3 regions of the Planococcus massiliensis genome follow, and region 3 is predicted to be linked to each of the others. Evidence: a T-box and tRNA genes for the amino acid it is inferred to sense, from the RefSeq annotation. Region 3 holds a T-box; the other regions hold tRNA genes.
The links. The T-box of region 3 lies ahead of BN1080_RS09850 (valine--tRNA ligase). A T-box ahead of a tRNA ligase gene usually reads a tRNA of that ligase, here a tRNA-Val.

Region 1 (9,928 bases), 230 kb from region 3:
TGGATTGCGATATCATCGTCCCTGCTGCCATTTCGAATCAGATTACCGCTGAAAACGCGCCGAACATCAAAGCTTCGATTGTCGTAGAAGCGGCTAACGGTCCAACGACGGCAGAAGCGACAAAGATCCTCACAGATAGAGGGATTCTCCTTGTTCCGGATGTATTGGCAAGTGCCGGCGGCGTTACAGTTTCTTACTTCGAATGGGTACAGAATAACCAAGGTTATTACTGGACACAGGAAGAGGTAGATGAAAAACTGAACAAAAAGCTAGTCGATGCATTTGAAAACGTTTATAACGTTGCAACTACGCGCAATATCGACATGCGACTTGCCGCTTATATGGTAGGTGCCCGCAGAACTGCAGAAGCTGCACGCTTCCGTGGTTGGGTATAAGAAAAAATGGCCGTTCCTAGAAACAAAGGAACGGCTTTTTTTAGTGCATAATTTTTGCGTTTTCCTTAGGCTATCGACATAATAGTAAAGGAAAAGGAGGTTAAAACAATGAATTCATTTTCTTTTTATAACCCAGTAAAATTGATCTTCGGCAAAGGCCAACTCGAATCACTCCAAACAGAATTGCCAAATTACGGCAAAAAAGTTTTAGTAGTCTATGGTGGCGGCAGCATCAAGAAGAATGGCCTCTATGATGAAGTAATGGATACCTTAAACCAAGCAGGCCTTGAAATCTTCGAATTAGGTGGAGTAGAGCCGAACCCGCGGATTACAACCGCGCGAAAAGGCGTTGAAATCTGCAAAAAAGAGAACATCGATGTTTTATTGGCAGTCGGTGGCGGTTCAGTCATTGATTGTACGAAATTGATCGCATGTGGTGCTACATATGATGGAGATGCATGGGACTTCGTCTCCCGTAAAGCCCAGCCTCAAGGCGCTTTGCCTTTCGGTACAGTATTAACCATTGCAGCAACCGGTTCTGAAATGAACGCTGGATCTGTTATTACGAATGAAGAAACGCAAGAGAAATACGGTTGGGGAAGCCCTTTTTCATTCCCTAAATTTTCAATTCTGGATCCTACTTATACGATGTCGGTACCGGAAAACCATACGGTATATGGAATTGTCGACATGATGTCCCATATTTTCGAGCAGTATTTCAATAATGCAAGCCATACGCCAGTTCAAGACCGGATGTGTGAAGGGGTATTAAAAGCGGTTATTGAAACGGCGCCTAAGTTGATGGAAGATCTTCAAAGCTATGAACATCGTGAAACCATTATGTTTGCAGGTACGATTGCTTTGAACAAATTCCTGGAAATGGGCTATCGCGGAGACTGGGGCACACATAATATCGAACATGCGGTATCAGCAGTTTATGACATTCCGCATGCAGGCGGATTGGCCATCCTGTTCCCGCAATGGATGCGCCACAATGCAAAAGAAAATCCAAGCAAATTTGCCCAATTGGCCGTTCGTGTATTTGATGTAGATCCGGAAGGGAAAACGGAAGAAGCGATTGCTTTTGAAGGAATCGACCGTTTACAGGAATTCTGGACTTCATTAGGAGCGCCGACGAAACTGGATTATTATGGCATAGACGATTCGAAAATCGATTTAATGGCTGAAAAAGCGATGGTCTATGGTGAATTTGGCAATTTTGCTAAATTAAATGGAGAAGATGTAAAACAAATTCTTCAAGCTTCACTTTAAGCATAAAAAAGACCAGGCATTGAGCCTGGTCTTTTTCTATGCTTTCGGTTCTCTAAGAGGTGGCAGGGATTCAGGGCGTGTGCTTAAATGTTTCCAATGTGTTTCGCCATCGTCTGCATCAAATGTTACAAGGACATCATCGACGCTTGGCTGGCTTAAAATAAGCTGTGCTAACAAATCCTGCAATTCATCTGCTTCTTTAATGGACAATTCAGGATCAATTTCAATTTTTGTTTCAACATGCAGAAACTCACCTTCTTTTACCACTTCAAGTTCTTTAATATCCCGCACCCCTGGGTGGTCTAACAGGACATGGGCAATGTGGTTGACCATTTGCTCATCCGTTTCGCCAATCGCACCGCGGGCATTTTCGAGAAACACCTTCATGACTACATAAAACATCATGAGGCCGATTGCGATGGAAGCAGCCCCTTCAATTGCAAGGAAGCCGGTAAAATGAGCAATTAGGACAGCGATCAATGCAAGTACGCCACCACTTGTTGCGACCAAATCTTCCATAAATACAAGTTTAGTAGCAGGCTTTGCACGGTTTAAATGGCCAAAGCTTGTCGTGACAGGTGCCATGATGCCGCCTTTAACTCCGGCTTCATGCAACACTTCTTTGCCGGCTTTATAAAGAACAGCAAATTCAAGAATAATGGCTATCGATAAGACCACAACACTAATGATAAATCCTTCAGCTTCAACTGGATGAGTCAGCTGATGCCAGCCTTCTACAATTGTTTCGTAAGCCATGATGCCAACGACCAAGACAGCTCCTAACAGCACAAGGTTTAAAAGCCTGCCAAACCCATTCGGAAATCTTTGAGTCGGCGCCTTTTTAGATAATGCAGAGCCGATGAAAACAAAATATTGGTTCGCGGCGTCTCCAATGGAGTGCATCGTTTCAGCAAACATGGCAACATTTCCTGTAAAGAAAAATGCAATTCCTTTCATAATTGCGATTACTGTGTTCATCACCGCAGCCAGCAATGATGGTTTGTTCCCGCCTTTTAATAATGTAAAAAATTCACTCATCCCAATTCCTCCTCAGCTGATCAATTCAATTTCCGCTTTCTCAACATGCTTTATTTTTAAAATCCTTTCATATAAAGCTACAGTTTCTGTCTCTTGCAAAAAAGAAGCGCGTATCGCAATTTCATGGCAAGGAAAATCTTCTTCTCTGTGTTGAAACAAAGACATAGCTTCTATAATAACGCCTTCTGACGTTATTTCTTTAATGGCCTCCTCAATATGGGAGGGGTCTGAAATGAAAATCTTGATATTCGCTTCTATTAACCGCAATCGCTTTGGCCCGAATTTGAAAAGAAGGGGAGGGACAACCTCGATTCCGATCAGGATAATCAGCACTGAAAATGCAGCTTCTACATAAAAACCTGCTGCTACGGCGATACCGATGCCGCCAGCACCCCAAATCATAGCAGCAGTAGTTAAACCAGAGATGGAATCATTGCCGCGTTTTAAAATAACGCCGGCACCAAGAAAACCGATTCCGGAAACAATCTGTGCAGCTAAACGCAACGGATCCATCGTGATATTAACATTCGCAAATTCACTCCCTTCTGCAAGATAAGCAGATTCAATTGATATGATGGTCAATAAGCAGCTGAATGTCGCGATGACGATGCTCGTCTTTAAGCCGACAGGTTTTCTTTTCAATTCTCGTTCAAGCCCAATAACTAAACTTAAAAGTGCGGCAACCAAAAGTTTGATAAAAGTTTCAAAGGAAGCGAGAGGAAGAAAGGTGAAAAAATCCATATCAGCACTCCTTTCAAATGATGGTTGATAAAGAAAGGGGGACATGTCACACTATTTAAAGTGTGAAACTTTGCATAAGCAATAGAGAGAAGAGGCGTCTTTATGGAAAAACCAGTTGTTCATCCTTTGATCCCAATCATCATTGGTGTATTCTCTGTCGCGCTGTCAGCGATTTTTGTAAAAATGACTTCTGCTGATTCAGGAGTCACTGCTTTTTATCGGATGCTTTTCTCCGTTCTACTTATGAGTCCGGTGTTCTTTATGAAATATACCCAGGAAATCAAGAAGCTAAGCAAAAAAGATTGGGCATTCACTTCAATAGCTGGGATTTTCTTAGCATTCCATTTCATTCTATGGTTTGAATCGTTGAATTACACCTCTGTTGCCAGTTCAACGGTTCTTGTTACCTTACAGCCTTTATTCGCATTCGCAGGAACCTATTTCTTTTTTAAAGAGAAGCTATCAGTTAAAACGCTCGTTTCTGGAGCAATCGCTGTACTCGGCAGTGTATTAATTGGCTATGGAGATTTTAAAATTAGCGGTTCCGCTTTATATGGAGATATATTAGCGTTGATTGCATGTGCCCTTATCACAGGTTACTTGCTATTTGGCCAGGATGTACGCCAAAGATTATCGCTCATCACCTATACTTTTGTTGTTTATAGCTTTAGTACAATAACATTGTTCTTCTATATAATTGCAAAAGGCGAATCTTTTGGCCCGTATCCTGCTTCCGAATGGATGTGGTTTTTACTTTTAGCGATTATTCCTAACTTACTTGGCCACACATTATTCAATTGGTCTTTGAAGTGGGTGAGTACGAACGTCATTTCGATCGCGATTCTTTTTGAGCCCGTGGGAGCTGCTATACTGGCTTATTTCATACTTGGAGAGCTATTAAGTTCTTCTCAAATTATAGGCGGAACAGTGGTATTATGCGGCATAATCTTATTCGTAGCAGACTACGGAAAAATAAAATCATTCTTTTTTAGAAAAAGGGGTTGATTTTCTGCGCTCGGCGGTTTATATTTATATATGTCCTTAAGACGACCGAAAAAATATTTTAAAATAGTATTGACAACAAGTCGGACCTAAGGTATATTAATAAAGTCGCCAATGAGTGCGGCGAACATGAACCTTGAAAACTGAACAGCAAAACGTCAATAAATTACTGATCAGGCTCAGCCAGATCGAAGCGAATCGCGCGCCTTTTCGGAGGCGGCGATGCGCCAGCAGTATTGAGCAATCAACACTACTCTATAATGGAGAGTTTGATCCTGGCTCAGGACGAACGCTGGCGGCGTGCCTAATACATGCAAGTCGAGCGGAACTGGGGGAGCTTGCTCCTTCCAGTTTAGCGGCGGACGGGTGAGTAACACGTGGGCAACCTGCCCTGCAGATCCCTCAAAGACGATGAGGTAGATAGGTTCGAGGTGGAAGCGTGGCGACACGTGCAGCTGACGAATACTAATCGATCGAGGACTTAACCAACTTTGTTTACGGAAACCAGCGGTTTCACCCGTTTCAATGTCGCCTATCCAGTTTTGAAAGAATAAGGCAAAAGTTTTTTTAAAAAAAGCTTGAAATACCGGTCAGAATTGGTATAATAAAACTTGTCTTTCAAAAACTAAAGAGTCCAGTGATGATGGCAAAGAGGCCACACCCGTTCCCATCCCGAACACGGAAGTTAAGCTCTTTTGCGCCGATGGTAGTTGGGGGTCTCCCCCTGTGAGAGTAGGACGTCGCTGGGCATACATACTGGAGGATTAGCTCAGCTGGGAGAGCATCTGCCTTACAAGCAGAGGGTCGGCGGTTCGATCCCGTCATCCTCCACCATTATTTTCTCTTTCGCCGGAGTAGCTCAACTGGTAGAGCAACTGACTTGTAATCAGTAGGTTGAGGGTTCAAGTCCTTTCTCCGGCACCACTTTTTGTGAGAGCCATTAGCTCAGTTGGTAGAGCATCTGACTTTTAATCAGAGGGTCGAAGGTTCGAATCCTTCATGGCTCACCATTTTAATTTCATTATTGCCACGCGGGTGTGGCGGAACTGGCAGACGCACTAGACTTAGGATCTAGCGCCTTCGGGCGTGGGGGTTCGACTCCCTTCACCCGCACCATTTTTGCGGAAGTAGTTCAGTGGTAGAACGCCACCTTGCCAAGGTGGAGGTCGCGGGTTCGACCCCCGTCTTCCGCTCCATTTTTTTGCAGCAATTCAAAGCCGACCCATGCCGGGGTGGCGGAACTGGCAGACGCACAGGACTTAAAATCCTGCGGTAGGTGACTACCGTACCGGTTCGATTCCGGTCCTCGGCACCATCTTTGTTTGCAGAAAAAAACCGTCAGGTTTTCATCATGAATAAGCGCCCGTAGCTCAATTGGATAGAGTACTTGACTACGAATCAAGCGGTTAGAGGTTCGAGTCCTCTCGGGCGCGCCATATTTTTATAAGAAGCATCTCAGTTCGGGAAGTAGCTCAGCTTGGTAGAGCACTTGGTTTGGGACCAAGGGGTCGCAGGTTCGAATCCTGTCTTCCCGACCATTCAATGGGGCCTTAGCTCAGCTGGGAGAGCGCCTGCCTTGCACGCAGGAGGTCAGCGGTTCGATCCCGCTAGGCTCCACCAACTATATATTTTAAAGATCCTGGCGGCGTAGCTCAGCTGGCTAGAGCGTACGGTTCATACCCGTAAGGTCGGGGGTTCGATCCCCTCTGCCGCCACTTTTTTAGGACCTTTAGCTCAGTTGGTTAGAGCAGACGGCTCATAACCGTCCGGTCGCAGGTTCGAGTCCTGCAAGGTCCACCATTTATCTATTATCACGGAGGAATACCCAAGTTTGGCTGAAGGGATCGGTCTTGAAAACCGACAGGGGAGTCAAATCCCGCGGGGGTTCGAATCCCTCTTCCTCCTCCATCTTTATAAAAAATGTGTGGACTATCCTTTTAAAAACTTCTATATAATAGAAGAAACTAGTAAGACTATCATTATCGCGGGGTAGAGCAGTTCGGTAGCTCGTCGGGCTCATAACCCGGAGGTCGCAGGTTCAAATCCTGCCCCCGCAACCAAATGGTCCCGTGGTGTAGCGGTTAACATGCCTGCCTGTCACGCAGGAGATCGCCGGTTCGATCCCGGTCGGGACCGCCATTTTTATCTTTCAAATGTGGGTCAGTAGCTCAGTTGGTAGAGCATTAGATTGAAGCTCTAAGTGTCGGCGGTTCGATTCCGTCCTGACCCACCATTTATGCGGGTGTAGTTTAGTGGTAAAACCTCAGCCTTCCAAGCTGATGATGAGGGTTCGATTCCCTTCACCCGCTCCATTATACATATGGGCCTATAGCTCAGCTGGTTAGAGCGCACGCCTGATAAGCGTGAGGTCGATGGTTCGAGTCCATTTAGGCCCACCATTCCGAAGTAGCTCAGTGGTAGAGCACCGCACTGTTAATGCGATGGTCGTAGGTTCGAATCCTACCTTCGGAGCCATACTGGGGAAGTACTCAAGTGGCTGAAGAGGCGCCCCTGCTAAGGGTGTAGGTCGGGAAACCGGCGCGAGGGTTCAAATCCCTCCTTCTCCGCCAGTAATTGGCCCCTTGGTCAAGCGGTTAAGACACCGCCCTTTCACGGCGGTAACACGGGTTCGAATCCCGTAGGGGTCATATAAAAGTGCCATGCATTCAATTGCATGGCACTTTTTCTTTTGTTCAAAACTTTACCTTAACGAATGGCTGTTTCTTTAGATGAAAAAAGAGGTTCTTCAATTAAGAAGAACCTCTTTTTTCTATAGTAGATGATGAATCAAGAGCCCAATCCCAAGCAGGAAGGCAAATAAAGTATTGGTAATTCCTGTTGCCTTCATTGCTGGCATAACTTCAAGCGGCGCAGTATAGCGTTTGAAAGTTTTCACAACATTGAATGCTTTAGGGGCACTTAGAAATACTAAAAGGGTCCACGGGGTTAAATCATTGAAAATCACTAAAGCCAAGATCCATAAATATGAAATAGCAAAGAATGAAGCCAGAATCATTACTCCGACCGGTCTGCCTGTCAGGATAACCAATGTCTTTCGGCCGCTTGCAGCATCTCCGACCATATCACGGATATTATTAGTCATCATGATCGCTGCAACTAATAAGGTGCTTGGTACGGCTAGCAATGATGCTTCTACTGTGACAGACATCGTTTGGATATAGAACGCAATAATTACAATTAAATAGCCCATAACGACTCCTGAGAACAATTCACCAAATGGGGTATAAGCAATAGGAAATGGGCCACCTGTATACAAATAGCCAATAGCCATCGCTGCACCGCCTACGACGAGCAGCCACCAACTGGTTTGAGAGCAAATCCAAATGCCGATAACAGCAGCGATTAGATAGAGAAGCAAAGCAAGTGATAAAACAGTTTTGGGTTTGACCCCGTTCCGGACAATAGCACCGCCGATACCGACAGATTTTTCATTATCCAATCCACGGGCAAAATCATAATATTCATTGAACATATTGGTTGCCGCTTGAATCAATAAACTCGCAATCAGCATGGCGAGAAATAATCCCCAATGGATATCGGTATAATTGATGGCGATCATGGTGCCTAAAAATACGGGAGCAAACGATGCGGTTAATGTATGTGGACGAGTTAATTGCCACCATACGCGCCAGCCGCTGTCTGCCTGAATGGAATGTGTCATGTTGTGTACCTCTCCTTTAATTCTTTCCACCCTTTATTGTACTTCAAATTCACGGTAAATACAGCATATGGTGTGCTGAAATTGGAAGAAAAGAGTATGATAGAGGGTAGAGATTTAAAAAGTGAACTATCACGTGTATTTTGCATTTAAATGAAAAACGGAGGTAATTTGATGAATTCACAGCAGTATTCATCGCCGGAAAATTTTACGGATACGCGTTACTTGGCGTATCGATTTTATACGGAAACGATTGAGGTATCCAGAATGTCGGCTTTGGCTTTTTTTGAAGCGGGTGAACAGCAGTTTAAAGGGAAACGGATGTTTTGGCAGAACCGGGAAAAGACGTTTACGTGGGTCGGTCTTGGACATGCGCATGTAATATCAGCCCATAGCCCGCACGGCCGCTTCGAGCAAATTAAAGAAGAGTGGCAAAGTTTATGCAAACAAATTGTCAATGAAGAGCGGGAAGTTCAGCCCATTCTTTTCGGCGGCTTCTCTTTCGATCCGTTAAATGAGAAAGATAGCGTATGGACAAAATTTCCAGAAGCCTATTTTGCTGTGCCGACTTTTCAAATGATTATTAAAGGTGAACGGGCATATGTCAGTATCCATCTCATCACAAAGGATAAAGATACGTTTACTGCTTTTGATGCATTGCGTAAAGAACGGGATCGATTAATCCATTCCGCTCAAGTATCAGAACTCAAAAAATACCGTAAACCGCTAGTCGTTAAACGGACAGAACTGAAAAAAGATGAATATCTTGATTCCATTAAAAAAGTGACGGCTGTTATTAAAGCGAAACAGGCGGAAAAAGTCGTAATTGCCCGAGCACTAAAGCTGAATTTTGATCAGCCTTTGGCACCGGCATCTGCTCTTTCCCAAGTTTCAGAAGAACAGCCGGAAAGTTTTCTTTTCGGAATGGAAGCTGAAAATCAGTTTTTCTTTGGGGCGACACCTGAACGATTGGTTAAAGTGGAGGACCGCCAAGCACTGTCAACTTGTTTAGCAGGATCGACTCCACGCGGCAAAACGGTAGAAATTGATGCCGCACTTGGCAATGAATTACTAAATGATAAGAAAAACCGTTCGGAGCATCAATTTGTCGTGAAGATGATCAGCCAGGTATTCGATGCACATAGTTCGAAGATGTTTGTGCCGAAAACGCCGAAGCTGATGAAAATACGGGATATCCAACACCTTTATACGCCAGTCGAAGGGGAGTTGAAAGATGGATCCAATCTATTGGATCTTGTACGGGATCTGCATCCGACGCCTGCTCTTGGAGGAGAACCGAAACAGGAGGCGATGAGTTTGATCCGCCAGTACGAAACGATGAACCGGGGCTATTATGCTGCTCCTGTTGGCTGGATCGATGCAAAAGGCGACGGCGAATTCGCTGTCGCAATCCGTTCAGCTTTGCTTGATGGAAAAGATGCTTATTTATATGCGGGTGGGGGAATAGTTGAAGATTCCCATCCGGAAGCAGAATATGACGAAACATGGGTTAAATTCAGACCGATGCTCCGTGTACTTGGAGGTCAAATGAGTGACGAATCGTAAATCATTAACAGAGTATGTATCAGCTTTTACCCATTCACTCGTCCATCTTGGAGTGAAAAATGTAGTTATCAGTCCAGGTTCCCGTTCGACGCCGCTTGCTTATGCGTGTATGAAACAGGAGGGCTTGACGGTTTACCGTCAAATCGATGAACGTTCAGCAGCTTATTTTGCTTTGGGGATGGCGAAAGCTTCCGGCAGTCCAGTGATGCTTCTTTGCACATCTGGAACTGCTGCA
Region 2 (9,928 bases), 430 kb from region 3:
AGAAGATTTAACGGCTGAGGATATCGAAAAAGCGGCAAATTTAAAATGGATCATGGTGGCAAGTGCTGGAGTAGAAAAAATGCCGCATAAAGCGATTCTCGAAAAAGGAATTACCGTGTCCAATGTCCGGGGCATCCACAAAATACCGATGGCTGAATCGGTATTGGCGCATTTGCTGTCGATTAAGCGATCTCTTCCAACCATTTATGAAAAGCAAACGCAGAGAGAATGGCATCGCAAAATCCGTTCCAGTGAATTGTCCGGCTCTACCGCTTTGATTATTGGCCCAGGGGCTATCGGCGGTGAGATCGGCCGTTTGCTTCAGGCTTTCGGCGTATCCACCATCGGCTGCAACCGTTCAGGAAAACAAGCCGACTATATGAATGAAATGGTGTCATTTGAAAACATTCTGGAAGTGTTGCCAAAAGCGGATACTGTGATTTCAGTTGTGCCTAGCACCGAAGAAACAAGAGGAATGCTAGGCAGTGAACATTTCAAGGCGATGAAATCCCAAGCGATTTTTATGAACTTCGGAAGAGGAGACCTTGTGCCGGATGACGTGCTGGTAAAAGCGCTAAACGATGGGGAAATTGGATACGCGGTCTTGGATGTTTTTGAACAAGAGCCGCTTCCATCAGACCACCCTTTGTGGGGCATGGAGAATGTGGTGGTTTCACCTCACGTGTCCAGCCATTCGGGCCGCTACGTGGAACGGGCATTGGAAATTTTCGCGCCTAACCTGAAAAAATGGTTAGAAAATAATTCCGATCTTACCAACCAAGTAAATATGGAAAAGGGGTATTGACTGTGAAAATCTATACAAAAACAGGCGATAAAGGTACCACATCCCTCGTATACGGCACTCGGGTTGCAAAGAATGACGCGCTCGTCGAAGCATATGGCACTTGCGATGAAGCCAACTCCATGATTGGCCTTGCAATAGGCCATATGAGCAATGAGTTCTTTCAGGAAAAAGAACAGTTGGAATCCGCTTTTCATGAAATCCAGACGACATTATTCCATGTTGGAGCTGAATTGGCAACGCCTGCCGGCAAAGAAGTCAAGTGGAAGCTTAAAGAGGAAGACATCACAAAGCTAGAAGGCTGGATCGATCAATACGATGCAGAAGTTCCGGCACTTAAAAACTTCATTTTGCCCGGCGGACATCCTGCAGGAGCTTCGCTTCACGTCGCACGGACAGTGGTCAGAAGAGCGGAAAGGGCAGCCATTTCCATCGGGGACTCCGTATCGCCGAATGTATTGGCTTATCTGAACCGTTTATCTGATTTCCTCTTTGTCGCTGCGCGGTTGATCAATCAGCGCCTGGGGAAAATTGAGAAAGGGCTTCATCAGTCGTAACTAGGTGATAAAGCCTGGAAAGCTTGACAATATAGTGATTTCTTGACATGCACCCTCTTTTTTAAGTACACTAATTATAACGATTATAATATAAGAATATTTATGAAGTGAGGTGCACAGCGATGTCTGACGGACAATTAAAGGACGCGCTTGATGCTTTGAAGTCTACAGGTGTGAGAATCACTCCACAACGCCATGCGATTTTGGAGTATATGATTCATTCTACAATGCACCCAACAGCGGATGACATTTATCGCGCGCTTGAGAAAACTTTTCCAAATATGAGCGTTGCAACAGTTTATAATAATTTACGGGTGTTCAGAAAAGCGGGATTGGTAAAAGAATTGACGTATGGCGATTCTTCCAGCCGCTTCGATTTTGTGACCAACGACCACTATCATATGATCTGCAATGATTGCGGGAAAATCGTAGATTTCCATTACCCAGGACTGGATGAAGTGGAGCATCTTGCTTCGCATGTTACCGGATTCCAAGTGGATTATCACCGTCTTGAAATTTACGGAACATGCCAGGAATGCTCTGAAAAAACTGCAAAAGCCCAATAATTGACGAGCATGTTCTGCATGCTCGTTTTTCTTATGCCGATTTGCAGAAAAAAATCGCTGGAGCATTTAGGAGCTCCAACGATTGGCAATGATTATAATTTAGAATTTTTCTTATTGTAATTGACATCGAACTCTTTTCCTTCAAGAGCAGGATCCATAGTCAAAGGTTCGCGGCAGTGCATGCACATGTCTACACGGCCAAGCATTTTTGTATGTCTTCCGCAATTCGGGCATTCAACGGGAACGGTTTTCATGGAGAGCAATCCGATCCATGCGTAAACAGCTGTACTTCCGACGATGGCAATAAGGCCGAGCAGCATGAAGATCACCATCACAACCGGGTGGCTTCTAAAATAGATGCCGACGTACATAATGACAATGCCGATGAAGATCAGCGACAGGGCAAAAGTCCGAATGCGATTGATTTTATTTTTATAAGGTTTCATTATTTATTTCCTCCTTGCATCCATCATACTATATCATAAATGCATCGAAAAAGTGATAATGATTCATAGAGGCAGGAATCTAAAAGAAATATGTCGAAATAAAGAATACAAGAGCCGGTGTGTGGCGAAATAAGCGGGCTGACATAACTGCATGTCCGATAGAATGCAAGGAGTGGAATTCAATGGAGCAGATTCTTAGACCGATTTACCAAGAGCGTGCCAGCCAGGAAAGTACGTTGGGAGTTATAGTGGTCGAAAAAAGAGAAAAGGTAAGCCCGATTACGGATACATTTGATACGATTCTTTTAATCATTACAAAAGAGAATGAAACTTCGGTCTTCACTAAACATTATACGTATCTTGATAAAAAGGCAGCCATGCACATTATCACGGAAAAACAATTGCATAAATGGCTTTTGCTAGGAACGAACCGAAAAATTGTGGACTGGCTATTTCACGGGAAGATTATTTACGACCGCAACGAATTTATGGAAAAGCTGAAACGGGAGTTGAAAGATTTTCCTTTCTACGGACGAAAGATCAAAATGGGGATGGAGTTTGCCAAGTTAATCCGCCGATACTTGGAAGGGAAAGTATTCTTCGAAGAAAGAAATTATTTGGATGCCTATCACCATATTGTAGAATCGTTGCATCATTTAGCCCGATTAGCTGTACTGGAAAATGGTTTGCCGCCCGAAGTGACCGTTTGGACTCAAGTGAAACAAATGGAGCCGGCCATTTACAAACTTTATGAAGAATTGGTAACGAGCGATGAATCCATTGAGAAAAGATTGGAGCTTTTATTTTTGGCCAGTGAATTTTATATTCATTCTCGTACGAATGACGGAGCTCGTCATATTCAAGAGATCATGGCAGGCAAAGACCAATGGACGATCCAGGAGCTTCATGAACAAGAAGAGCTTCGGAATTATTCTTCAGATTTAGAAGTATTTATCGAATACCTGGTCGACAAAGAATTAATTTTCGTAAAAAGTGTTAATACGAAAAGTGATGGAATCTTCCATAGATATTATTATGTGAAAAGTTAATTAGAGAATAAGTTCACGACGAGCCGATCGTTTCAATAAGTAAAATCGGTTCGTTTTTTTATTGAAATTGAAGCATATATAGAAGGGAAATGATTTAAGAATCCTGCTAAGGCAAGGGAAGATAAGTAATCATATTTTTTTCGCAGAATCTGTTGACAAAGAAGCGTGATCCATATTATGATAATACACGTCGCTAAGAGATAAACGATTTCACGAGAAAATAATTATTGTGATAAAGTGCTTGACTCTTTTGAGAAGCGATGATAAATTAGAGAAGTCGCTTTTACAGGACGGCAAAACATGAACCTTGAAAACTGAACAGCAAAACGTCAATAAATTACTGATCAGGCTCAGCCAGATCGAAGCGAATCGCGCGCCTTTTCGGAGGCGGCGATGCGCCAGCAGTATTGAGCAATCAACACTACTCTATAATGGAGAGTTTGATCCTGGCTCAGGACGAACGCTGGCGGCGTGCCTAATACATGCAAGTCGAGCGGAACTGGGGGAGCTTGCTCCTTCCAGTTTAGCGGCGGACGGGTGAGTAACACGTGGGCAACCTGCCCTGCAGATCCCTCAAAGACGATGAGGTAGATAGGTTCGAGGTGGAAGCGTGGCGACACGTGCAGCTGACGAATACTAATCGATCGAGGACTTAACCAACTTTGTTTACGGAAACCAACGGTTTCACCTGTTTCAATGTCGCCTATCCAGTTTTGAAAGAATAAGGCAAAAGTTTTTTCAAAAAAAGCTTGAAATACCGGTCAGAATTGGTATAATAAAACTTGTCTTTCAAAATAAATATTAGTCTGGTAGTAATGGCAAAGAGGCCACACCCGTTCCCATCCCGAACACGGAAGTTAAGCTCTTTTGCGCCGATGGTAGTTGGGGGGCTCCCCCTGTGAGAGTAGGACGTTGCCAGGCTGATCCATATTATTCCGAAGTAGCTCAGTGGTAGAGCACCGCACTGTTAATGCGATGGTCGTAGGTTCGAATCCTACCTTCGGAGCCATTCTTTTGGAGAGCTGTCCGAGTGGCCGAAGGAGCATGATTGGAAATCATGTAGGCGGGCAACCGTCTCAAGGGTTCGAATCCCTTGCTCTCCGCCAGTAGCATTATCCAAACGAAGACTACAAATCAATGGCCCCTTGGTCAAGCGGTTAAGACACCGCCCTTTCACGGCGGTAACACGGGTTCGAATCCCGTAGGGGTCACCATTATATAACTGGAGGATTAGCTCAGCTGGGAGAGCATCTGCCTTACAAGCAGAGGGTCGGCGGTTCGATCCCGTCATCCTCCACCATTTACAATACATAAGCAAAACTTGTAAATATGAGTTTCTTCTATAATATAGGAAATAAACTCAACTATTATTATCGCGGGGTAGAGCAGTTCGGTAGCTCGTCGGGCTCATAACCCGGAGGTCGCAGGTTCAAATCCTGCCCCCGCAACCAAATGGTCCCGTGGTGTAGCGGTTAACATGCCTGCCTGTCACGCGGGGTAGAGCAGTTCGGTAGCTCGTCGGGCTCATAACCCGGAGGTCGCAGGTTCAAATCCTGCCCCCGCAACCAAATGGTCCCGTGGTGTAGCGGTTAACATGCCTGCCTGTCACGCAGGAGATCGCCGGTTCGATCCCGGTCGGGACCGCCATTTTTATCTTTCAAATGTGGGTCAGTAGCTCAGTTGGTAGAGCATTAGATTGAAGCTCTAAGTGTCGGCGGTTCGATTCCGTCCTGACCCACCATATTTTTATTTTTTATCTCCATGCCGGAGTAGCTCAACTGGTAGAGCAACTGACTTGTAATCAGTAGGTTGAGGGTTCAAGTCCTTTCTCCGGCACCATTTTGGTGGGGTAGCGAAGTGGCTAAACGCGGCGGACTGTAAATCCGCTCCTTCGGGTTCGGCAGTTCGAATCTGCCCCCCACCACCAGTTTTTAGGGGCATAGTTTAACGGTAGAACAGAGGTCTCCAAAACCTCCGATGTGGGTTCGATTCCTACTGCCCCTGCCAATTTTTTAAATTATATGATGGCGGTCGTGGCGAAGTGGTTAACGCACCGGATTGTGATTCCGGCACTCGGGGGTTCAATTCCCCTCGTCCGCCCCATGTTTTAATTTCAATTAAATGCACTTATAAAAATAGTAAAGTGGCGGTCGTGGCGAAGTGGTTAACGCACCGGATTGTGATTCCGGCATTCGGGGGTTCAATTCCCCTCGTCCGCCCCATCTTATTATTGGGGTATAGCCAAGCGGTAAGGCAACGGGTTTTGATCCCGTCATGCCCTGGTTCGAATCCAGGTACCCCAGCTTTTGCGGAAGTAGTTCAGTGGTAGAACGCCACCTTGCCAAGGTGGAGGTCGCGGGTTCGACCCCCGTCTTCCGCTCCAACATTTTTGGCGGCATAGCCAAGTGGTAAGGCATGGGTCTGCAACACCCTTATCACCGGTTCGAGTCCGGTTGCCGCCTCCATTATATTATGCCGGCGTGGCGGAATTGGCAGACGCGCGGGACTCAAAATCCCGTTCCTTCACGGGAGTGTCGGTTCGACCCCGACCGCCGGTATCATGGAAAGGACCTGCCTGTCCTTTCAAAAAGCCTTCAGCATCTTCGGATGGTGAAGGCTTTTTTTGTTTTCAATCTGCCTTCATGGGAAGGAAGAAATGCTTTGCGTAATGTTTGAGCAGAATTCCAACCGGTTAATGTGAAGGCGGGAACCCGAGTATTGAAGATAAAAGTCTTTCTAATTTCTATAGAATGATTTATACTAAACTAGCTAATTTGCGAAATTCTCTTAGATGAAGAGTAAGTTAAATGGCGAGTGGAGATCAGCAGCTGTTACGTTATTACAGAAATGGAGATTAAAGAAAATCGAATAGAATAATCGTTGAATTCATAACTTTTTGTTTTATTAAGGCTTTGTAAATTTGGTTTTAAAGTTGTATTAAAACGGGTTAAAATAAGCTATTATAATCTAGCTTTGATTTTATTTTAGAAATTAGCGGAGGTAAGAAAATGGCTTTCAAGAAAAAAGATAAGTTTGCAGTTCTACTAGGGGATATTGCTTCAAATTTAAAAGAGAGTGCAGCTTATTTTGCTGACTACAAATTAAGAGAAATCAGCGATTTGAAGATTTTCTCCAATACGATGAAAGATTATGAAACAAAAGGCGATAATTATGTGCATACAGTAATCCAGGATCTGAACCAAGCGTTTATAACGCCCATTGAACGCGAGGACATTCTAGCTCTTGCGATGACGATGGATGATGTGCTGGACGGCCTTGACCATACTGCCTCTATGTTTGAAATGTATTCAATCGTAAATGCGGATGAATTTATGCTGGAGTTCGTAGAAGCAATTCGAATGAGCACGATTGAAATTGAAACAGCTGTGGATTTAATGTCTACTAAAAAATTGCCCGCTATGCGAGAGCATGCCATTAAAATCAAAGATTACGAATCTCAATGCGATGTGACGAGACGCCATGCGATCAAACATCTGTTCCAAACGGAAAAAGATCCGATCCGCATCATTCAATATAAAGAGATCTATGAAGAACTTGAAGAAATTGCAGACCACTGCCAAAAGGTTGCGAATACCTTCGAATCTATTATTATGAAAAACGCTTAAGGAGCAAGATGACCGATGGATATGGTTCTGCTATTAACAGTTTTAATTGTTGTATTTGCTGTAATATTCGATTTTATCAACGGCTTTCATGATACGGCCAACTCAATCGCTACAGCGGTTTCCACAAAAGCTTTAAAACCGCGCCACGCAATCATGCTGGCTGCTGCCATGAATTTCGTAGGGGCGCTGGCTTTTACAGGTGTTGCGAAAACCATTACAAAAGACATTGTTGATCCATTCACGTTAACGAATGGAACAGTTGTGATCTTAGCTGCTTTAATCGCGGCGATTGTATGGAACTTGATTACTTGGTACTATGGCATTCCGAGCAGTTCCTCGCATGCACTGATTGGTTCAATTGCTGGGGCTGCGATTGCTGCTGCCGGATTCTCTGCCTTGAATTATGGGGGATTCCTTACCATTATCCAAGCGCTGATTTTATCGCCGATCCTCGCATTTGCTGTGGGGTATTTGGTTTACAGCATTTTCAAAATTGTATTTAAGAATAACAATTTAACTAAAACGAATCGAAATTTTCGTTTGATCCAAATTGCGACAGCTGCTTTACAATCTTTTTCACATGGTACAAACGATGCCCAAAAAGCAATGGGGATCATCACAATGGCGTTGATTGTCAACAATTATCAAACGTCAGATGATGTTCAGTTCTGGGTTCAAGCGACATGTGCAACAGCTATGGCTTTGGGAACGTCTATCGGCGGCTGGAGAATCATTAAAACCGTCGGAGGCAAGATTATGAAAATCCGCCCTGTCAATGGAGTAGCTGCTGACCTGACCGGTGCAGCTGTTATCTTCGGTGCCACGTTCATCCATTTGCCGGTTAGTACGACGCATGTCATTTCTTCATCCATTATGGGGGTAGGGGCATCTCATCGATTAAAAGGCGTCAAGTGGGGGACCGCGAAAACAATGTTGATCACGTGGCTCATTACCATGCCAATCTCAGCGTTGCTGGCAGCCGGCATATACTTGATCCTCAATATCTTCCTGTGAAATAAAAAGAAGGCCTTCCAAATTTGAGGAGGCCTTCTTTTTATTTGGAATCGGAAAAACAAATGCAAAAAAGTACTTGTGCATTCAATAAAAGCTATGTTAAGATAAATCTTGTCCAATTCGATTAAGCCGGCGTGGCGGAATTGGCAGACGCGCGGGACTCAAAATCCCGTTCCTTCACGGGAGTGTCGGTTCGACCCCGACCGCCGGTATATTTTGTTCCGCTCAGCGGATGCGAAACACTTCTTGCTTTAAGCAGGGAGTGTTTTTTTGTGCTTTTTTACGGAAGTAGAAAGAGAGATGGTTGAAACGTGATAGAACTTGCGATGACGTTATTTCGCTTCTGGAGGAAGAATTATTCCGGTAAAGTATTATTAAAGCTTTAAGGTGCTTTAAATGAAGAATTAGAGGCATATCCGCCTTTAAGGTTTCTTTAGTAAGAAGAAAAGAAGGCAATTCCTGTCTTTATCTAATAATTGCTTGATATAATAATGGGAGAAAATGTTTTCAAAAGCAGAAGGAGGAGCCGATGAAACAGATCCATAGCGACATTTTGCAATTTCGAGGCAGCCATTATGAATTTGGAAAGATGCAGGGAGAACGGTTAAAGAATTCCATTACATTGGAGAATCGCAGAAAGCAGTGGAAAGCGAAACGGCCACGCTTTGAAATCGGGGTAAATGAGACAAAAAATGCGTTTCTTCAATTTGCTCCGGGCATTTGGGAAGAACTGCTGGGGCTGCAGGAAAGTTTGGAACTGCCCATCGAAGAAGTATTAAGGGATTTTGGCGGGTACCGGATAGACGCAATGCCATCCGGCTGCTCAATTGTGACCGGGAATGATTTTCTCGTCCGGAATTACGACTTTCATCCGCAGACTTATGAAGGGCGTTTTCTGCTGTTTCAACCGGATGACCAAGGCTATGCGTTTATTGGCCCTTCGTCCCGCATTATCGGGCGCATGGATGGGATGAATGAGAAGGGTTTTGCCATGGGGTATAATTTCACGCACCGGAAACAGCCGGGAGACGGGTTTGTGTGCTACATGATCGGCAGGATCCTGCTGGAGACCTGTTCGACGGTAGAAGAGGCGATAGCGCTTTTAAAAGAAATTCCCCATCGTGGTTCTTTCAGCTATGTAGTACAGGACGTAAGCGGGGAATCATCAATTATTGAAGCGAGCCCAAGAGCTGTCAATGTAAGGAAAGACGGGGCCTGCACCAATCATTTTGAAATCCAGCAGCATGAAAACCGGAACTACTTAAATGATTCGCATGAACGGTTGGCTGCGATCCGGCAAGAACCGGCTGCAACAAAAGACGCCTATTTAGCCTTTCGTCTCTTCAACGATATGGATAAAGGCGTGTTCTCGAAGCTGTATAAAAGTTGGGCAGGAACCATCCACACGTCTGCCTATTTGCCAAAAGAATTGAAGGCATGGTTTGCGCTGGGCGGCAACCGGGAACCTGAAATTTTTGATTTCAAAAAATGGCTGGCGGGAGAAGATCTCGCTGAAACCCAAATGTATGGAGAAATCGATACAGAGATTGGATTTGCCCACCTTGATAAACAATTTGTTTAAAGCAAAAAAGCGTCCCATCCAGGACGCTTTTTTACATTTCCGCCATATGCGGAAACGGCAGTTTTGTATCGATTTTTCCGTTGATGCGTTTCGCGAGCAACCGTTCTCCTTGCAGCCATTTATCAAAATCAAACATGAGCGGCAAGCGATTCGGACCGAGGGCAAAACCGACTTCCAAACTTTCCGGGAAGTAAAAGGCGGTATGCAGCGTTCCGGAAGCGGTGCTGTATTTTTCCGAAAAGACGCCTTGATCCAAGTCGTTGAGTCTTCGAAAAGCACTGTAGGC
Region 3 (9,928 bases):
ATTTTTACCCTTCTTTCTCCGTTAAACGTGATACACTTTTTTTAAGATTAATTATACCATGAAGGAGAACTGGAAATGACAACATGTTGGGTAATTTATAACGGAAGTCTGGTCTCCGATAAATTCGCTGACCAAGCCCGCTTAACAGCCGATGCGGCGGAACGCGCAGGTGTATCCGCCACAATCATGAAAAATTACGAGGCGATGATGGACCTCTCTCTCCCATCCGATCTTCCGGATTTTGCGGTGCTCCTCGACAAAGACATTCTGCTTGGCTATTTCCTGAAAAGCCGTGGTGTGCCTGTCTATAACGACCCGGCGATCATCGACCTTTGCGACAATAAAGCGAAGCAGTATATCCAACTGGCGGCGAATGGCCTCCCGATGCCGCGGACCATCGTCGCACCGAAAGTCTATCCGAATTTCTCGATTCTGGAATCCGGTTATTTCGAACGCGTAATCGATGCCTTGAAACTGCCGATGATCATCAAAGAAGGCCACGGCTCCTTTGGCATGAAAGTCTATCTAATCGAAACGGAAGCGGAGTTTTACGAAAAAGTGGAATCGCTTCGCGGCATCGATTTCGTCTTTCAGGAATTTATTGCATCGAGCCGCGGACGCGACATTCGCGTGAATGTGGTCGGCGGTGAAATCGTCGCCGCAATGTACCGCCACTCCGTAACGGATTTCCGGGCGAACATCACGAACGGCGGCACCGCTTCTCCGGTTGACTTGACCGAAGCGCAGCGGAAAGTTGCACTGGAGGCAGCCAATGCTGTCGGTGCAGTTTTTGCCGGCGTCGATTTGCTGTTTGATGAACAGGAACAGCCGCTCGTGTGTGAAGTGAATGCCGCTGCCCATATCCGCAATATCTTGAATGTCACGGGCATCAATGTCGCGGATGCCATGATCACATTCATATTGGAGGACTTGAAATGATTCTTTTATACGAAACAGCGGATGCTCAGCGCAATAAAGGATTTATCGATGAGCTGCAGAAGTTCGGCAGTTTTGAGCTCGTGTGCTGGGACGATTGGTCGAATGAAGGATTGGGTGAGCTTGCCGAAAAGCTTGAAGGTTCGCTCGTTCTGTTCAGGGTCCGCCGCCCTTCTGCTGCACGGTTCTTGGAGGACCAAAAAATTCGCTTGGTCAACCGCGCCGAAGTGAACCGGATCGCCAATGACAAGTGGCAGTCGTATCAGTTCATGCAATTAATGGGAGTGCCCGTCATTCCAACTTACCGGGAAGCGATAGAATTTCCGTGTGTGGCGAAAACAGCGGACGGCCACGGCGGCACTGGCGTAGAATTGGTTCACTCGGCGGATGAAATTCCCGCTGAAGCTTCGATTTTCCAGCCCGTTATTGAACATGGAGCGGATGTCCGCGCTTATGTCATTGGAGACGAAGTAGTTGGTGCCGTGGAGCGGAGTTCTGCGGATTCGTTCAAAGCGAATTATTCGCTCGGCGGCAAAGCGGAGAAATACATCCTTACTGCGGCGCAGGAACAGGACGTATTAAAAATTGCCCGTGCATTGAAAAGCGATTACATCGGCGTTGATTTTCTTTTATTGCCAGACGGACGGCATGTATTCAATGAAATCGAAGATCCTGTCGGTGCCCGTTCGTTTTATGAAACGCATGATGAGAATATTGCCGAGTTATTGGTGCAGCATCTTCAGAAATTGGAGAAAGATGCCCCTTTCCGCCCGCTATGAAAGTCCGCTGCTTGCGGACTTTTTTTATGGGACAGGGGAAATTGCAGGGACGGAGTTGATTGTCCTACAGAATGACTATTCTGTAATGAAAGCGGGTATCTTACTAAGTGGACAAAAAATGCCAGGAGGGATTCGATGAAAATTCAAGCAGCAGTGACGCACGGGTTGGGTGAAGATTTTACATTTGAAGAAGTGGAACTTGGCGAACCGAAAGACCATGAAGTATTGGTGAAAATCGTGGCGACTGGCGTTTGCCACACAGATGCCGTTGCCCGGGATTTGGGTTTATCGCCTTTTCCGGCGGTGCTCGGCCATGAAGGAGCGGGCATTGTGGAAAAAGTCGGGTCAGCGGTTACGACGATTGAGGCCGGTGACCATGTCGTTTTGTCGTTTGCCTATTGCGGCCATTGCGAGAATTGCCTGAACGGCCATCCGACGGTATGCCTAAATTTTAACGATTTGAACTTTGGCGGAAAGATGCAGGACGGCACAAACCGGATTCACCATCATGACCATGCGGTTTCAACGTTTTTCGGGCAGTCGTCGTTCGGTACGTTCGCAGTGACCAATGAGCGGAATGTCGTCAAAGTCGACAAAGAAGTGGATTTGACCCTGCTCGGGCCGCTTGGATGCGGAATTCAGACAGGAGCCGGGACGGTATTGAACCGCTTGAAGCCGGAATTCGGCTCTTCTATTGCTGTGTTTGGCAGCGGTGCCGTCGGATTGAGTGCCATCATGGCCGCGAAAATTGCCGGCTGCCTCAATATCATCGCAGTCGATATCCACGACAACCGGCTGGAGTTGGCGAAGGAACTTGGCGCCACTCACATACTGAACGGCAAAAATGTGGATGTCGTTCAAGAGATCAAGGCAATTACGGGCGGCGGCCTGCATTATGCAGTAGAGACGACCGGTGTTCCTCCGGTCGTTAAACAAGCCATCCATTCGCTTCGCCCACTCGGTGCTTGTGCAATCGTCGGAGTGACGCCAGAAATGACTTTTGATGTCCACAACGACATCATGGCAGAAGGGAAAACCGTGATGGGCGTAATCGAAGGCGACTCGATCCCGCAAGTATTCATTCCGCAGCTCGTGAATTATTTCAAGCGCGGCCTGTTCCCGTTTGACAAACTGACGAAAGTATATGATTTTAAACAGATCAACGAAGCTTTCGAGGATTCGAAAAACGGTTCGACCATCAAGCCGATTGTTAAAATTGCTGAGTAATAAAAACGCTCCTGAAATGCATTTCGGGAGCGTTTTAATTTTATATGGAATTCGGCTGCAGCTCATTCATCGCCATTGCTCCCCTCTTCTTTAGTTTCAAAATTGGCGCATGGCTGTATTATTAAACGCATGAAGAGAATATTGTGGAATTGTTGATGCAGCATCTTCAGAAATTGGAGAAAGATGCCCCTTTTCTCGTGTGATGGAAGTTCGCTGATAAAGCGGGCTTTTTTATTTTGCTTTTCTGGGTAAGGCCGACACAATTGAAGTTGAAACTCGATTAGTGTCAGAAGAAACTCCCATAGTGTCAATAGAACTCCGATGAGTGTCGAAAGAAACTCGGGTAGTGTCGATAAAGAGTCAAATAGTGTCAATAGCACATGGAAATCGGGTGTGGATGGCTAACTAAGCACCCCTCACTTCCGTTTTTGATGAAAACTTGTTGCTTACAGGCTTTTTTTATTTGCTCGGATTGGATCAGTTGTCGATAGAAAGTGATTTAGTGTCGATAAAGAGCCGAGTAGTGTCAATAAAACTCAAAAAAGCCGGCCACCCTCAGATTCGAGAATGGCCGGCTTTTAGCTATTACAGATTTTTTAATTCTTCCATGCGTTTTTCAACAGTTGCGTGCTTCTCCAAGTAGTCGGCTTCTTTTTTGCGTTCTTCTGCCACTACCGTTTCCGGTGCTTTGGAAACGAAGCGTTCGTTCGACAATTTGCCTTGAACGAGTTTCACTTCTTTCGCCCATTTCTCAAGTTCCTTTTGAAGGCGCGCAAGTTCAGCGTCAACGTCGATCAAGCCTTCAAGCGGCATGAAGAGTTCTGCGCCAGATACCACAGCGGACATTGATTTTTCCGGTGCTGCGATGTTTTGGCCGATCGTCAAGGTTTCCGGGTTGCAGAAACGCTCGATGTACGCTGCATTCGTCGTCAAGACATTATGCGTATTTTCGTCTTTAGCCGAAATCGTCAATGGCACTTTCTTGCTCATCGGCGACTGCACTTCTGCACGGATTGTGCGAACAGCGGTGATGATGTCCATCAATAATTTCATGTTCGTTGACTGGCTTTCTTCGGACAAGGATTCATCCACAACCGGCCAAGCAGCAATCGTGATCGATTCGCCTTGATGCGGCAAGTTCTGCCAGATTTCTTCCGTAATGAACGGCATGAATGGATGCAACAGGCGCATTGTGTTGTCGAGTACATATGCAAGAACCGAACGCGTCATCCGCTTCGCTTCTTCGTCTTCCCCGTACAATGGCAATTTCGCCATCTCGATATACCAGTCACAGAAATCATCCCAGATGAAGTTGTAAAGCGAACGGCCCACTTCACCGAATTCATAACGTTCTGCAAGATGCGTCACTTGTTCAATGGTTTCATTCAAGCGAGTCAAGATCCATGAATCGGCGACTGACCGTTTGCCGGAAAGATCAATTTCCTCATACGTCATGCCTTCCATATTCATCAATGCGAAACGGGAAGCATTCCAGATTTTATTCGCAAAGTTCCAAACCGATTCCACTTTTTCCATCGAGAAGCGGAGATCCTGCCCTGGGCTTGAAGCCGTTGCCAGGAAGTAGCGAAGCGAATCCGCGCCGTATTCGGCAATGACGTCCATCGGATCTACCCCGTTGCCAAGCGATTTCGACATTTTTCGCCCTTCCGCATCACGAACGAGGCCGTGAATCAATACGTCTTTAAACGGTTTTTCTTCCGTGAATTCAAGCGCTTGGAAAATCATGCGCGAAACCCAGAAGTTGATGATGTCATAGCCGGTTACAAGTGCGTCTGTCGGGTAGTAGCGTTTCAGTTCTTCATTGTCTGCATCCGGCCAGCCAAGCGTAGAGAACGGCCACAAGGCAGATGAGAACCAGGTATCCAAAACGTCTTCGTCCTGCGTCCAGTTTTCAGCGTCCGCTGGTGCGTCCATGCCTACGTAAATTTCACCGGTTTCGTTATGATACCAGGCGGGAATTTGATGGCCCCACCACAATTGACGGGAAATGCACCAGTCGCGGATGTTTTCCATCCAGTGAAGGTACGTCTTTTCAAAACGGTCCGGCACAAAGTTTACGCCTTCTTCGCCTTTTTGAAGATCCACCGATTTTTGTGCCAATGGCTTCATATCTACGAACCATTGCGTCGATAGATACGGCTCAACTACGGCACCGCTGCGCTCCGAATGTCCAACCGAATGCATATGCTCTTCAATTTTGAATAAAACATCCATATCCTGCAGGTCTTTGACAATTTGCTTGCGGCATTCGAAGCGGTCGAGCCCTTCGTATTTGCCGGCGTTTTCGTTCATCGTGCCGTCTTCGTGCATGATCAAGACGCGCTCAAGATTGTGGCGATTGCCGATTTCAAAGTCATTCGGGTCGTGAGCAGGCGTAATTTTCACCGCACCGCTTCCGAATTCCATATCCACGTAATCGTCCGCAACGATTTCCATTTCGCGCCCAACAATCGGAAGAATGATTTTCTTGCCGATCAAGTGCTGGTAGCGCTCATCTTTCGGGTGAACCGCGACCGCTGTATCGCCAAGCATCGTTTCCGGACGCGTTGTCGCGATTTCGATATGCCCGTTGCCGTCAGCGAGTGGATAGCGCATATGGTAGAACGCGCCTTGCACATCTTTGTAGATAACTTCGATATCGGAAATGGCGGTTTTCGTCGCCGGGTCCCAGTTGATGATGTATTTGCCGCGGTAGATGAGTTTTTTCTCATACAATTTAACGAATACTTCTTTAACTGCATCCGACAAACCTTCATCCAACGTGAAACGCTCGCGGGAATAGTCAAGCCCGAGGCCGAGTTTCGACCATTGTTCACGGATATGGCCAGCGTATTCTTCTTTCCATTTCCATGATTCTTCCAGGAATTTCTCGCGTCCAAGGTCGTAGCGGGATTTGCCTTCTTCACGCAATTTCCCTTCCACTTTCGCCTGCGTCGCAATTCCGGCGTGGTCCATCCCCGGCAGCCATAATGCATCATACCCCTGCATGCGTTTCATGCGCGTCATGATATCCTGCAGCGTTGTGTCCCATGCGTGCCCAAGGTGCAATTTCCCCGTAACGTTCGGCGGCGGAATCACAATCGTGTATGGCGTTTTGCCGCTTTCCGGTTTCGCTTCAAAAAATTTGTTGTCGATCCACCACTCGTAGCGGCCTTTTTCAATCCCTTGCGGATCATACTTTGTCGGCATTTGTTCAGTCATTGAAATTCCTCCTTTTAAAATAAAGTACGGACTTGAGCGTGGCGCGTTGTTTTCATAACTAATAATGAAAGAATTATTAACTTTCATGACCACATATGTTGAACTAAAGTATTAGCTGTTACAAATCGCTTCGGCGCTTTGGGCATGGCTCACACAATAAGCCGAGAAGAGCACTCGTCTTATTGCTCCGCCTAGCCCCTGGACGCGCCGGCGCTAAGGGATGCCTTGATATGGAGCAAAACAGCGGAGACTCCTGCGGGACCAGCGAAGTGCTGAGATCCACTCGGGCGTATAGCCTGAGTTAGCTTAGCGCGAGCCCGCGGAAAGCGTAGCTGTTTTGCGGAATATCATTTTGTAAAACTATTTATTTCAACATATGGTAGTAAGTTATGCAGTAAAGCAATGAATGCTTTCGCAGAAAAGTAGAGCTGCTTTGCGTAATATCCTTCCACTCCTTTAGAAAACAAAAAAACCCCTTCGTCTGAAAAGGACGAAGGAGTTGTTCGCGGTACCACCTTTATGCGCAAGTTAAAAAAACCTGGCTCTCAAGTTCGATAACGGATTTCACATCCGGTCCCCGCTACTCCAATTTCACGGAAACTGCTCCGAGGTGACATTCAAATGCTTGTTCATGAAAGCCTTTCACCACTCGGCCTTCTCTCTGAAATGCACGCACATTTTACTATCCTCATCAACACATTAATTATTTACTTGAATCCATTGTACTCAATTTGCGCTTTTAGCGTCAAGCTTTTTCACGATAACGGCCACAATCGGAGATGCGACGAGCAGGATAAAGAACAGGCGGAATAAATGAAAACTCGTAATGAGCGCCACGTCCGCTCCAGCATCAAGCGCTGTAATCGCCATTTCCGCCATGCCCCCTGGCGCTGCACTCAAGAAGAAGTCGAGGAACAGATACCCTGGAAGCCAGCTCGTCAACAGGAACGCGATGACAGTTGAGAAAACGATCAGCAGCACATTGTTCACCACAATGGCTGCACCCAGGCGGATGTTCATCTTTTCACGAACCTGCTCCATTTGAAGGCCCAAGTTTGCCCCGATGAAAATTTGCGCCATGGCAATCAGCCAATACGGCATTTCAACGAGCACTTCCCCCGTGATCGTCTGCATGCCCGCCATCGTCAGAATGGGTGCGAGCACTTCCGCTGCCGGGAATCCGATTTTTTTCATGCCGAAGTAAATCAGGATGCCCGCAGCAATCGCCAAAAAGAAATGGCCCGGTGCGAACGAAAATTCCTGCGAGAGGATTTCGCCCGCTTCCCGTCCATTTAAAAACACTGTCAAAAACGGCACAATCGTGACGACCAATAGGATACGGAACGTCTGCATCATCGTTACGACGGTAACATTCGCGGACTTGACGTCTTCCGAAATGACAACCATTTGCGATAAGCCGCCTGGCATGGAACCAAGCAGGCTCGTCGCCAAGGTTTCATTCGCCATCTTGCGGAAAAGCAGGCCGAGAAGCAAAGAAAGCGCGACAACGGAAAGTGTCAGAAAGGCCATGAACGGCAAATCAAACCACATCAAAAACACCGCTTCCCGTGAAAACGACGAACCGATTTGGACGCCGAGAAGCACGAGGCCCGCCACTTTCAAAAATTTTGGCCAGTAAAATTTCAGTTTTGTAAATTGATTTAAGATCAAGAGCACGAACATCGGTCCGAGCAGCCAAGGCAAAAACATGCCGACAGCTTCAAATAAAGCCCCTGAAGCAATCGCGATCAACGCAGTTAAAATAAACGGTCTCACTAAATTTCCTACTTTCACTACTTAAGCTACTGTCCATTCTACACTAAAAGAGAAGCGCTATGGAGTTTATGAGCAGTTTTCCGCGTTCTATGAGCATATACTCAGATTCTTTGGACACTCACCCTATTTTATTCCACAAAAAAGAGCGGCGGATTTATCAAAATCCGGCCGCTCTTCTCTTTTCTTCTTAACGTGCTAATTTGGCAAATACGTTGTGGAAAGCTTCCACAGTTTTTGCGATGTGGTCTTCTGTATGGGCAGTTGATAGGAACATGCCTTCAAACTGGGACGGCGGCAGGAAAATGCCTTCTTCCGCCATCAAACGGTAGTAGTCGGCAAATAATGCCGTATCGGATGTTTTCGCTGATTCAAAATCAACGACGTCTTCATTCGTGAAGAAGAAGCCGATCATCGAACCCGCACGGTTAACGGTATGCGGGATGTTGTATTTCTCAGCAGCCGCACGGAAACCGGCTTCCAGCTGGTCACCGCGTTCAATGAACGTTTCATAGCTTGCTTCATTTAAACGGCTTAAAGTTTCATAGCCAGCTGTCATCGCAAGCGGGTTGCCTGAAAGTGTCCCTGCTTGGTAGATGGAACCGCTTGGCGCCACTTGTTCCATGATTTCGCGTTTGCCTCCGAATGCACCGACCGGAAGCCCGCCGCCGATAACTTTGCCGAGGCACGTCATGTCCGGCGTTACGCCGAAATAACCTTGGGCGCAGTTATAGCCGACGCGGAATCCTGTCATGACTTCATCGAAAATCAGGATCGTGCCATTTTCCGTCGTCAAATTGCGAAGTTCCTGCAAGAAACCGTCTTTCGGAGGAACGACGCCCATATTGCCGGCAACCGGCTCAACAATGACAGCCGCAAGATCGTCGCCGAATTCGCGGAATGCGTGTCTCACGCTTTCCAAATCGTTATAAGGAACCGTGATGGTGTTTTGCGCAATCGATGCCGGCACTCCCGGTGAATCCGGAAGGCCAAGCGTCGCGACGCCTGAACCTGCTTTGATTAACAGGCTATCGCCATGGCCATGGTAGCAGCCTTCGAATTTCAAGATTTTATTGCGTCCCGTATAGCCGCGCGCTACGCGAAGTGCACTCATCGTCGCTTCCGTTCCTGAAGAAACCATGCGCACCATTTCAATCGACGGCACACGGTCCATGACTAGTTTTGCAAGTTCGTTCTCAAGCAAAGTCGGCGCACCGAAACTTGTGCCGGACATGGCCGTCGCCTGAATCGCTTTCACAACTTCCGGATGTGTATGGCCCAAAATCAGCGGACCCCAAGACAACACATAGTCAATATACGTATTGCCGTCGATGTCCGTAATCGTCGCACCGCTGCCGGAAGCCATGAAAATCGGATCCATATTGACTGATTTAAACGCACGCACCGGGCTGTTGACGCCGCCCGGCATTAAATTTTTCGCTTCGTTAAATGCTGCAATCGAATTTTCGTATCCCATTTATTTCTCCTCCAGCCAGCGTGCCGCATCTTTTGCATGATACGTCATCAAGATATCCGCTCCAGCGCGTTTCATGCTGAGCAACGTTTCCAAAACGATCTGCTTTTCATCGACCCAGCCGTTCAGCGCTGCTGCCTTGACCATTGCGTACTCGCCGCTGACGTTATAGGCAACGATGGGCACATCAAAGTTGTCGCGCACTTCACGGATGATATCCAAATAAGAAAGAGCCGGTTTCACGATCATGAAATCCGCACCTTCTTCGATGTCTGATCCTGCTTCACGCAAAGCTTCCAGGCGGTTCGCCGGATCCATTTGATAGGTTTTGCGGTCGCCGAACTGCGGAGTTGAATGCGCCGCTTCACGGAACGGGCCGTAATAAGCGGAAGAATATTTCACGCCGTATGACATAATCGGCGTGTTTTCAAAACCAGCCTGGTCCAAACCGTAGCGGATCGCTGCGACAAAACCGTCCATCATGTTTGACGGGGCAATAATGTCAGCTCCCGCTTTC

Region 1: it has a tRNA-Val gene. The T-box ahead of BN1080_RS09850 (valine--tRNA ligase) is inferred to sense a tRNA for this amino acid. The anticodon was not compared.
Region 2: it has a tRNA-Val gene. The T-box ahead of BN1080_RS09850 (valine--tRNA ligase) is inferred to sense a tRNA for this amino acid. The anticodon was not compared.

Annotation. Positions count from the first base shown of each region.
Region 1 covers NZ_CCXS01000001.1:2,229,663-2,239,590, reverse strand. The annotation lists gene BN1080_RS11150 (Glu/Leu/Phe/Val family dehydrogenase) at 1-395, shown strand, start outside; gene BN1080_RS11145 (iron-containing alcohol dehydrogenase) at 504-1,667, shown strand; gene BN1080_RS11140 (cation diffusion facilitator family transporter) at 1,704-2,705, opposite strand; gene BN1080_RS11135 (MgtC/SapB family protein) at 2,718-3,446, opposite strand; gene BN1080_RS11130 (DMT family transporter) at 3,549-4,451, shown strand; rRNA gene rrf (5S ribosomal RNA) at 5,082-5,197, shown strand; tRNA gene BN1080_RS11120 (tRNA-Val) at 5,207-5,282, shown strand; tRNA gene BN1080_RS11115 (tRNA-Thr) at 5,297-5,372, shown strand; tRNA gene BN1080_RS11110 (tRNA-Lys) at 5,383-5,458, shown strand; tRNA gene BN1080_RS11105 (tRNA-Leu) at 5,480-5,564, shown strand; tRNA gene BN1080_RS11100 (tRNA-Gly) at 5,570-5,644, shown strand; tRNA gene BN1080_RS11095 (tRNA-Leu) at 5,675-5,763, shown strand; tRNA gene BN1080_RS11090 (tRNA-Arg) at 5,808-5,884, shown strand; tRNA gene BN1080_RS11085 (tRNA-Pro) at 5,910-5,986, shown strand; tRNA gene BN1080_RS11080 (tRNA-Ala) at 5,993-6,068, shown strand; tRNA gene BN1080_RS11075 (tRNA-Met) at 6,090-6,163, shown strand; tRNA gene BN1080_RS11070 (tRNA-Ile) at 6,172-6,248, shown strand; tRNA gene BN1080_RS11065 (tRNA-Ser) at 6,264-6,356, shown strand; tRNA gene BN1080_RS11060 (tRNA-Met) at 6,432-6,508, shown strand; tRNA gene BN1080_RS11055 (tRNA-Asp) at 6,512-6,587, shown strand; tRNA gene BN1080_RS11050 (tRNA-Phe) at 6,606-6,681, shown strand; tRNA gene BN1080_RS11045 (tRNA-Gly) at 6,687-6,760, shown strand; tRNA gene BN1080_RS11040 (tRNA-Ile) at 6,771-6,847, shown strand; tRNA gene BN1080_RS11035 (tRNA-Asn) at 6,849-6,923, shown strand; tRNA gene BN1080_RS11030 (tRNA-Ser) at 6,928-7,018, shown strand; tRNA gene BN1080_RS11025 (tRNA-Glu) at 7,025-7,096, shown strand; gene BN1080_RS11020 (1,4-dihydroxy-2-naphthoate polyprenyltransferase) at 7,219-8,130, opposite strand; gene BN1080_RS11015 (isochorismate synthase) at 8,302-9,693, shown strand; gene menD (2-succinyl-5-enolpyruvyl-6-hydroxy-3-cyclohexene-1-carboxylic-acid synthase) at 9,680-9,928, shown strand, end outside.
Region 2 covers NZ_CCXS01000001.1:2,427,492-2,437,419, reverse strand. The annotation lists gene BN1080_RS12245 (D-2-hydroxyacid dehydrogenase) at 1-805, shown strand, start outside; gene BN1080_RS12240 (cob(I)yrinic acid a,c-diamide adenosyltransferase) at 808-1,359, shown strand; gene perR (peroxide-responsive transcriptional repressor PerR) at 1,482-1,925, shown strand; gene BN1080_RS12230 (YgzB family protein) at 2,018-2,371, opposite strand; gene BN1080_RS12225 (nucleotidyltransferase-like protein) at 2,554-3,420, shown strand; rRNA gene rrf (5S ribosomal RNA) at 4,226-4,341, shown strand; tRNA gene BN1080_RS12215 (tRNA-Asn) at 4,355-4,429, shown strand; tRNA gene BN1080_RS12210 (tRNA-Ser) at 4,437-4,526, shown strand; tRNA gene BN1080_RS12205 (tRNA-Glu) at 4,560-4,634, shown strand; tRNA gene BN1080_RS12200 (tRNA-Val) at 4,645-4,720, shown strand; tRNA gene BN1080_RS12195 (tRNA-Met) at 4,795-4,871, shown strand; tRNA gene BN1080_RS12190 (tRNA-Met) at 4,912-4,988, shown strand; tRNA gene BN1080_RS12185 (tRNA-Asp) at 4,992-5,067, shown strand; tRNA gene BN1080_RS12180 (tRNA-Phe) at 5,086-5,161, shown strand; tRNA gene BN1080_RS12175 (tRNA-Thr) at 5,184-5,259, shown strand; tRNA gene BN1080_RS12170 (tRNA-Tyr) at 5,264-5,347, shown strand; tRNA gene BN1080_RS12165 (tRNA-Trp) at 5,354-5,427, shown strand; tRNA gene BN1080_RS12160 (tRNA-His) at 5,448-5,523, shown strand; tRNA gene BN1080_RS12155 (tRNA-His) at 5,567-5,642, shown strand; tRNA gene BN1080_RS12150 (tRNA-Gln) at 5,652-5,723, shown strand; tRNA gene BN1080_RS12145 (tRNA-Gly) at 5,729-5,803, shown strand; tRNA gene BN1080_RS12140 (tRNA-Cys) at 5,812-5,885, shown strand; tRNA gene BN1080_RS12135 (tRNA-Leu) at 5,895-5,978, shown strand; gene BN1080_RS12130 (DUF47 domain-containing protein) at 6,429-7,046, shown strand; gene BN1080_RS12125 (inorganic phosphate transporter) at 7,062-8,060, shown strand; tRNA gene BN1080_RS12120 (tRNA-Leu) at 8,189-8,272, shown strand; gene BN1080_RS12115 (C45 family autoproteolytic acyltransferase/hydrolase) at 8,590-9,642, shown strand; gene BN1080_RS12110 (C45 family autoproteolytic acyltransferase/hydrolase) at 9,674-9,928, opposite strand, start outside.
Region 3 covers NZ_CCXS01000001.1:2,000,449-2,010,376, forward strand. The annotation lists gene BN1080_RS09825 (bifunctional folylpolyglutamate synthase/dihydrofolate synthase) at 1-2, opposite strand, end outside; gene BN1080_RS09830 (ATP-grasp domain-containing protein) at 76-939, shown strand; gene BN1080_RS09835 (ATP-grasp domain-containing protein) at 936-1,715, shown strand; gene BN1080_RS09840 (NAD(P)-dependent alcohol dehydrogenase) at 1,851-2,942, shown strand; gene BN1080_RS09850 (valine--tRNA ligase) at 3,528-6,164, opposite strand; T-box leader at 6,648-6,868, opposite strand; gene BN1080_RS09855 (AbrB family transcriptional regulator) at 6,891-7,940, opposite strand; gene hemL (glutamate-1-semialdehyde 2,1-aminomutase) at 8,128-9,414, opposite strand; gene hemB (porphobilinogen synthase) at 9,415-9,928, opposite strand, start outside.